2 regions of the Streptomyces callyspongiae genome follow, and region 2 is predicted to be linked to the other one. Evidence: predicted binding sites of a transcription regulator. Region 2 holds the regulator's gene; the other holds the start of a gene.
The links. The regulator HrcA, encoded in region 2, represses chaperone genes, less so after heat shock. The targets are predictions, from matches to a motif close to TTNGCACTCNGNNNNNCNGAGTGCNAA.
Positions count from the first base shown of each region.

Region 1: a site for HrcA is predicted at 2,185-2,211, ahead of ACL06G_RS03595 (FmdB family zinc ribbon protein). Genes of this name have one in related genera too.

Region 1 is NZ_JBJZOM010000003.1:127,999-132,189, forward strand. It holds gene ACL06G_RS03585 (penicillin acylase family protein) at 1-354, opposite strand, end outside; gene ACL06G_RS03590 (potassium/proton antiporter) at 559-2,100, shown strand; gene ACL06G_RS03595 (FmdB family zinc ribbon protein) at 2,222-2,569, shown strand; gene ACL06G_RS03600 (S-methyl-5'-thioadenosine phosphorylase) at 2,648-3,481, shown strand; gene ACL06G_RS03605 (hypothetical protein) at 3,611-4,191, shown strand, end outside.
Region 2 is NZ_JBJZOM010000008.1:87,594-91,784, forward strand. It holds gene dnaJ (molecular chaperone DnaJ) at 1-710, opposite strand, end outside; gene hrcA (heat-inducible transcriptional repressor HrcA) at 711-1,727, opposite strand; gene ACL06G_RS09820 (MBL fold metallo-hydrolase) at 1,921-2,640, shown strand; gene ACL06G_RS09825 (DUF3097 domain-containing protein) at 2,663-3,526, shown strand; gene hemW (radical SAM family heme chaperone HemW) at 3,537-4,191, opposite strand, start outside.

The sequences.
Region 1 (4,191 bases), on a different contig from region 2:
CAGGAACGCGTCCGTCTTGACCTGGCTCTCGCCGAACATCTCCGACAGCCGCCCGGAGGTGGTGTGCCGCCGCACATCCATCTCCCAGAAACGGTCCTGCGCGTGCACGAACCCCTGCGCCATGAAGAGGTCGTGGGCGTCGTCGGCGTAGATCTGCGGAACCCCGTGCTTTCCGCGCTTGACGGCGACGCGGTCCTGGAGGCCGTCGATCTGCAGTGAACCGGCGGTCTGCGGGAAGGAGTCGCGGACGGTGCCGACGCTCCAGCGGACTCCGTAGCCGAGCCCCGCCACGAGCAGCAGCACGACTGCGATCACGATCAGGCGGGCGCGTCGTGGGGATTTCTTGGCGGGCATCGCTGTCCTTCGCGGGCAGGTGGTCCAGGAGTTCTGGAGCAACCATAGGCCGAGCGGTCACGGCCACCGACAGCGCGTCAGGGGGAAGCCGCGGAGTGGGCTTCCGGCACGACGGGCCGCCGGGGCCGAGAATGGGAGAAGCCGACAGATCACCGACACCTCGACCACGGTCAAGCAATGGTAAATTGTTAGCTAACCGAACGAATGATCGGAAGCAAGCGGAAGGAGCGGCCCCTGAACATCGAGCAGCTCAACCAGCTCATGCTGATCAGTGCCGCGGTCCTGCTCGTTGCCGTGGCGGCTGTGAGGCTCTCCTCCCACACCGGGCTGCCCAGTCTGCTGGTGTACCTCGCGATCGGTGTCGTCATCGGCCAGGACGGACTGGGCCTGGAGTTCGGCGACGCCGAACTCACCCGCACCCTCGGATACGCCGCGCTCGTCGTGATCCTCACGGAAGGCGGCCTGGGGACCCGCTGGCGCGACATCAGGCAGTGCGTGCCGGCCGCCGCCGTCCTGGCGACCGTCGGCGTGGGCATCAGCGTCGCCCTGGTCGCGGTCTCGGCCCACTACTTCATCGGGCTGGACTGGCGCCTGGCACTCATCATCGGCGCGGTCCTCTCCCCGACCGACGCGGCGGCCGTCTTCTCCGTGCTGCGCAAGGTCCCGCTGCCCTCCCGGGTGACGGGCACCCTCGAGGCGGAATCGGGCTTCAACGACGCCCCGGTGGTCATCCTCGTGGTGGCACTGTCCGCGCTCGGCCACACCACGCAGACCTGGTACGCGGTGGTCGGGACGATCGTCGCCGAGCTCGCCATCGGCCTGGTGGTCGGCCTGCTCGTCGGACGCATCGGCGCGTTCGGGCTGCGGCGGGTGGCACTGCCCGCCTCCGGCCTCTACCCGATCGCGGTGATGTCGCTGTGCGTCCTCGCCTACGCCGGCGGCGCGACCGCCCACGGCAGCGGCTTCCTCTCCGTGTACGTCACGGCGCTCGTGCTCGGCAACTCCAAACTGCCGCACCGGCCCGCCGTCCGGGGCTTCGCCGACGGCGTCGCCTGGATCGCGCAGATCGGCCTGTTCGTCCTGCTCGGACTGCTGGTGACACCGCACGACCTCGGGGACGACATCTGGCCGGCCGTGGTCGTCGGCCTCGCGCTGACACTCGTGGCCAGGCCGGTCTCGGTGGTGCTGTGCCTGCTGCCGTTCCGCCACCCCTGGCAGGATCAGGCCCTGCTGTCCTGGGCCGGCCTGCGCGGCGCCGTGCCGATCGTGTTCGCCACCATTCCGATGGTGGCCGGCGTGCCCAGCAGCGAGCGGATCTTCAACATCGTCTTCGTGCTCGTCGTCATCTTCACGCTGGTGCAGGGGCCGACGCTGCCCTGGCTGGCACGGAAGCTGCACCTGCGGAAGACCGGCGAACCGGAGGACGTCGACATCGAGTCCGCACCGCTGGAGCGGCTGCGGGGCCACCTGCTGTCGATGAGCATCTCCGGCTCCTCGCGCATGCACGGCGTGGAGGTCGCCGAACTGCGGCTGCCGCCAGGCGCCGCCGTCACGCTGGTCGTCCGCGACGGCACCAGCTTCGTGCCCCAGCCCTCGACCATGCTGCGGCACGGCGACGAACTGCTGGTCGTCGCCACCGACGCGGTCCGCGACGCCGCGGAGCGCCGGCTGCTCTCGGTCAGCAGGGGCGGCAAGCTCGCGGGCTGGCTCGGCGGGAGCGGCAGCACGGCGGCCCGGAGGCGCTGAGCGCGCCGGAACCGCCGCATGTGACACAACCGAAGCGGCGGCGCGGTGGACTACGCGCCGGAAATACTGCACGATGGAGCGTCGTTAGCACTCCGCAAGGAAGAGTGCCAGGAGGAAAGACGTGCCGACCTACCAGTACCAGTGCACCGAGTGCGGCGACGGCCTCGAGGTGGTGCAGAAGTTCACCGATGACTCGCTCACCGAGTGCCCGGGCTGCGAGGGACGCCTGAAGAAGGTGTTCTCCGCCGTCGGCATCGTGTTCAAGGGCTCGGGCTTCTACCGCAACGACAGCCGCAGCACGCAGTCGTCCGGTTCCTCGTCGACGGGCTCGTCCGGCTCCTCGGGCTCCTCGGGCTCCTCGGGCTCGGAGACGTCGTCGTCCTCGGAATCCTCCTCGAAGAGTTCCTCGAAGGACACCTCCGGGTCGAAGGACACGGCGAAGTCCACCGCGAGCAGCTCCGCCGCCTGAACGGACCGGGCCGGATCACGCGGTCCGTTCGGAACCGCGGCCTGCCGCACGCTCCGGGGTCGCCCGTAGGGTGACCCCATGAGCAGCGCACAGGCAGAGATCGGTGTCATCGGCGGGTCCGGCTTCTACTCCTTCCTCGACGACGTGACCGAGGTCACCGTCGAAACGCCCTACGGGCCGCCGAGCGACTCGTTGTTCCTCGGCGAGATCGGCGGGCGGCGCGTCGCGTTCCTGCCCCGCCACGGGCGCAAGCACCACCTGCCGCCGCACCGCATCGGCTACCGCGCGAACCTGTGGGCTCTGCGCTCCGTCGGCGTGCGCCAGGTCCTCGCACCCTGCGCGGTGGGGGGACTGCAGCCGGAGTACGGCCCCGGGACCCTTCTCGTGCCCGACCAGCTGGTGGACCGGACGAAGGGCCGGGTCCAGACGTTCTTCGACGGCGAACCGCTGCCGGACGGCGCCCAGCCCAACGTCGTGCACGTCGGCTTCGCCGACCCCTACTGCGAACACGGCAGGCGTGCGGCGCTCGCGGCCGCACGCGGAAGCGGCTGGGAACCGGTGGACGGCGGCACGCTGTGCGTCGTGGAAGGACCCCGCTTCTCCACCCGCGCCGAGTCCCGCTGGCACGCCGCGCAGGGCTGGTCCGTGGTCGGCATGACCGGGCATCCGGAGGCCGTCCTGGCCCGTGAACTGGGGCTGTGCTACTCGTCGATGGCGCTGGTCACGGACCTGGATGCCGGGGCGGTGACGGGCGAGGGCGTCTCCCACGAGGAGGTGCTGCGGGTCTTCGGCGAGAACGTGGGACGGCTGCGCGAGGTGCTCTTCGACGCCGTCGGCCGGCTCCCCGCCGCACAGGACTGCGCGTGCGCCCGTGCGCTGGACGGCATGGACCTGGGGATCACGCTGCCCTGACCTCCCGTCGTGCCGGAACGGACCGGGGCGCGGACCCCGGAGGGTGAGGAAGTTTTCCACAGGCGGGCGGTTGTCCACAGGCCCGAGCGGCAGCGGCCCGCCTCGTGCACGGTGAGGAGCGGAACGGCGGTGCGATCCGCCGTCCGGACCTCCAGCACGCTGGCACCCACGGCAGGCGGTGACACCATGCCCTCTCCTCTCCCCCGTCCCCGGTCCCCTCATCCCGGGCCGGACGGCACGACCGTCCCGCGGTACTGCGCCGTCCCCGACTTCCCGCCGATCGCGGCCGGACCGGGGCGCGGCCTGCCGCGGCTCCGCCGGGTCCTGTCGCGGCGGCGCCGGCTCCTCGTGCTGGGGCTGGCGCTGAGCACGGTCGGTGCCGCCGGTGCGGCGGCGCGCACCGCGGGGCCGCTTCCGGCGCCGGAAGCCGGAGCCGCCCGGGCTGCTCCGGCTGCTCCCGCCGCGCACCGCGTGGCGGCCGGGTCGCGTGACGGCCCCGCTCCGGGAGGACGGCCGGTGTCGGTTCCCGTACGCCTCGCGGACGCGGACACGGTCCGCCTGCTGCGTGCCGGGGACCGGATCGACGTCATGGCCCGGGCATCCCGCGCCGGCGGGGAGCGCCCGGGGGCGGCCCGTTCCGAGGGAGCGGCGGTCCCCCGTGTGGTGGCGCGCTGCGTGCCGGTGGCAGAGGTGCCGGCGGCCTCGAAGAC
Region 2 (4,191 bases):
TCGCCCTCGCCGGCCAGCTGGATCCGGGTGCCGTTGTCGACACCCGCGGGGATCTTGACGGTGAGGGTGCGCCGCGACCGTACGCGGCCGTCGCCGGCGCAGTCCTGGCAGGGCGTCGGCACGACGGTGCCGAATCCCTGGCACTGCGGGCAGGGCCGGGAGGTCATGACCTGCCCCAGGAAGGAGCGGGTGACCTGCGAGACCTCGCCGCGGCCGCGGCACATGTCGCAGGTCTGCGCGGAGGTGCCCGGCGCGGCGCCCTCGCCGGAGCAGGTGCCGCACACGGTCGCGGTGTCGACCTGGATCTCCTTGGTCGTCCCGAACGCCGCCTCGTGCAGTTCGACGTCCAGCCGGATCATCGCGTCCTGGCCGCGGCGCGTGCGCGAGCGGGGCCCGCGCTGCGAGGCGGTTCCGAAGAACGCGTCCATGATGTCGGAGAAGTTGCCGAAGCCCGCGCCGCCGAAGCCGGCGCCCGCTCCCGCGCCGCCGCCCGGTCCGGCCGGGTCGCCGCCCAGGTCGTAGACCTGCTTCTTCTGCGGGTCGGAGAGCACCTCGTAGGCGGTGTTGATCTCCTTGAAGCGGTCCTGCGTCTTCGGGTCCGGATTGACGTCCGGGTGCAGTTCGCGCGCCAGCCTGCGGAAGGCCTTCTTGATCTCGTCCTGCGAGGCGTCGCGCTCCACGCCCAGGACGGAGTAGTAGTCGGTCGCCACTTAACTCTCCGCGAGGATCTGTCCGACGTAACGTGCCACTGCGCGTACCGCTCCCATCGTTCCGGGGTAGTCCATGCGGGTCGGCCCCACCACGCCGAGCTTGGCGACCGCCTCGTCGCCCGAACCGTAACCGACTGAAACCACCGACGTGGAACTCAGGCCCTCGTGAGCATTCTCATGACCGATTCGCACCGTCATGCCGGAATCCGTGGCCTCGCCGAGCAGCTTCAGCAGTACGACCTGCTCCTCCAGCGCCTCCAGGACGGGGCGGATGGTGAGCGGGAAGTCGTGGCCGAAGCGCGTGAGGTTGGCGGTTCCGCCGATCATCAGGCGTTCCTCGGTCTCCTCGACCAGCGTCTCCAGCAGGGTGGCGAGCACCGCCGAGACGGTTCCCCGGTCGTCCGCGTCGAAGCCCTCCGGAAGGTCCTGGACCAGACGCGGCACGTCGGTGAAGCGCTGCCCGGCCGCACGGCCGTTCAGCCGGGCCCTCAGATCGGCGACGGTGGTCTCGCCGATCGGGGTGGGACAGTCGACCAGGCGCTGCTCGACGCGTCCGGTGTCGGTGATGAGCACCAGCATGAGCCGGGCCGGTGCCAGCGCCAGCAGTTCGACGTGGCGCACTGTCGACCGGGTCAGCGACGGATACTGGACGACGGCCACCTGCCGGGTGAGCTGCGCCAGCAGCCGGACCGTGCGCCCCACGACGTCGTCCAGGTCGACGGCGCCCTCCAGGAAGTTGTGGATGGCGCGTCGCTCCGGCGAGGACATCGGCTTGACACCGGCCAGCTTGTCGACGAACAGCCGGTACCCCTTGTCGGTGGGGATCCTGCCGGCACTGGTGTGCGGCTGGGCGATGTACCCCTCGTCCTCCAGGGCCGACATGTCGTTGCGGACGGTGGCCGGCGACACCTTGAGATTGTGGCGCTCCGTGAGCGCCTTGGAGCCGACCGGCTCCTCGGTGCCGACGTAGTCCTGGACGATGGCACGCAGCACCTCGAGCCTGCGTTCACTGAGCACGTGCGCACCTCCCGTCGGGCCGTGTCCGGCTGTCCGGCCTCCGCTCGCCTGGCACTCTCGTGGGACGAGTGCCAGCGTTTCGCAGCCAAGTGTACGGCGGGATGCCATGCCCAGAGCAAGGGCGTCCACACCCGGGACCGCGGGCACGCACCGCGGAGGGGCGACACGGTCTGCGTACCGGTAGCGTCGCGGCATGGACGGCATGTGGGAAGAGCTCGCACCGGGCGTGGTGCGCACCCGGCTGCCCCGGTGGGACGCGACGGCCGGGGCGGTGGCCGGTCCCGACGGCGTGCTGGTGATCGACACCGGATCCTCCCTCGCCGAGGGGGCGGCGCTCCGCGCATCGCTGCGGGAGCTGTTCGGGAGGCCCGTGACCAGGGTCGCGCTCACCCACGGCCACTTCGACCACGTGCTGGGCACAGCGGCCTTCGCCGGAGTCCAGGTGTACGGCGCGGTGGGTCTGGACCGTGTTCTGCGCGGCGGCCGCGAGTCCCTCCGGCACGACGCCCGTCGGCACGGCCTGGCGGCGGACACGGCGGCCCAGGCAGCCGACGCGCTGGTCCTCCCGGAACACCCGGTCAGCGGCGAGATGACCCTCGCGCTGGGCGGCGACCGCCGTGCCGTACTGGTCAACGCCGGCCCGGGCCACACCGGGCACGATCTGGCCGTCCTGGTGCCCGGAGGGGCCCCGGGCGCTCCCCCGGTGGTGTTCTGCGGCGATCTGGTCGAGGAGTCGGGACCGCCGCAGGCGGGGGACGACGCGCAGCCTGGGCAGTGGCCCGCCGCCGTGGACCGGCTGCTGGCTCTCGGCGGCGAGGACGCCCGGTACGTCCCCGGCCACGGCGCCGTCGTGGACGCCGCGTTCCTCCGCGCCCAACGCGACGGTCTGGCCCGTCGCTTCGCCTCCGCCTGACGCGTCCGGACACAATGGGCGGATGCGCAGCCGCCGGTACGACCCCGACCTGACCCCGCCCTGGAAGCGCCGCGCCGCTCCCGTCCCCGAGGTGCCCGCCGAACGGGACCTCGTGGTGGAGGAGGTGACGACCGGCTTCTGCGGGGCGGTGATCGACTGCGAGAAGACCTCCGGAGGGAACGCGGTGACGCTGGAGGACCGCTTCGGGGCGCACCGTGTCTTCCCGATGGAGCCGCGGGGGTTCCTCCTGGAGGGACGGATCGTCACGCTGGTGCGCCCCGCAAGCGCCGCCCCGGCGGCTCCGCGCCGCACACCGTCGGGCTCGGTCGCGGTGCCCGGTGCCCGCGCCCGGGTCGCGCGCGCCGGACGCCTGTACGTCGAGGGGCGCCACGACGCGGAGCTGGTGGAGAAGGTGTGGGGCGACGACCTGCGGATCGAGGGCGTCGTCGTCGAGTACCTCGAGGGTGTCGACGACCTTCCGGCGGTCGTGGACGCGTTCGGGCCCACGCCCGACGCCCGACTGGGTGTCCTGGTCGACCACCTGGTGCCGGGGTCGAAGGAGTCGCGAATCGCCGCGGAGGTCGCCGCGACCCGGGGCGAGGACCTCGTACTCGTGGTCGGCCACCCGTTCGTGGACATCTGGGAGGCCGTCAAACCGGCCGCCGTCGGCATTCCGTCGTGGCCCCGGGTGCCGCACGGCCAGGACTGGAAGACCGGCGTCTGCGAGGCCCTGGGATGGCCGCGGAACACCGGCGCCGCCTGGCAGCGGATTCTGCGCTCCGTGCACTCCTACCGCGACCTGGAACCCGGCCTGCTGGGCCCGGTGGAACACCTCATCGACCACGTGACCGTGGGCGGCCCGACGGGAGGCCCTCCCGGCCGCTGACCGGCACCCGTCAGTCGACGAGGTCCCGGACGACCGCGTCGGCCAGCAGACGCCCGCGGAGGGTGAGGGCCGCGCGACCCTCACCGAACGGCTCCGGGCGGAGCAGCCCCTGGTCCAGCGCCCGCCGGGCGGCCGCGCGCCCGGCCGGCGTGAGCACGTCCAGCGGACAGCCCTGGACCAGCCGCAGCTCCAGCAGGACCCGCTCGACGCGCCGGTCCTCGGCGGAGAGGACCTCGCGGCCCGCACCGGGCGACCGCGAGGCGTCCAGCGCCCGGGCGTAGGCGGCGGGGTGCTTCACGTTCCACCAGCGCACGCCCGCGACGTGGCTGTGCGCGCCGGGTCCGGCGCCCCACCAGTCGGCGCCCGTCCAGTACAGCTCGTTGTGCCGGCAGCGCGCCGCGTCCGAGAGGGCCCAGTTGGACACCTCGTACCAGTGGAAGCCCGCGGCGGCGAGCATCTCGTCGGCGATCAGGTAGCGGTCCGCGTGCGCGTCGTCGTCGGTCATGGGCACCTCGCCGCGGCGGATCCGCCGTGCGAGCTGCGTGCCCTCCTCGACGATCAGGGCGTACGCGGAGACGTGATCCGGCGCGGCGGCGAGCGCCGCCTCCAGGGAGGCACGCCAGTCGTCGTCGCTCTCCCCCGGCGTGCCGTAGATCAGGTCGAGG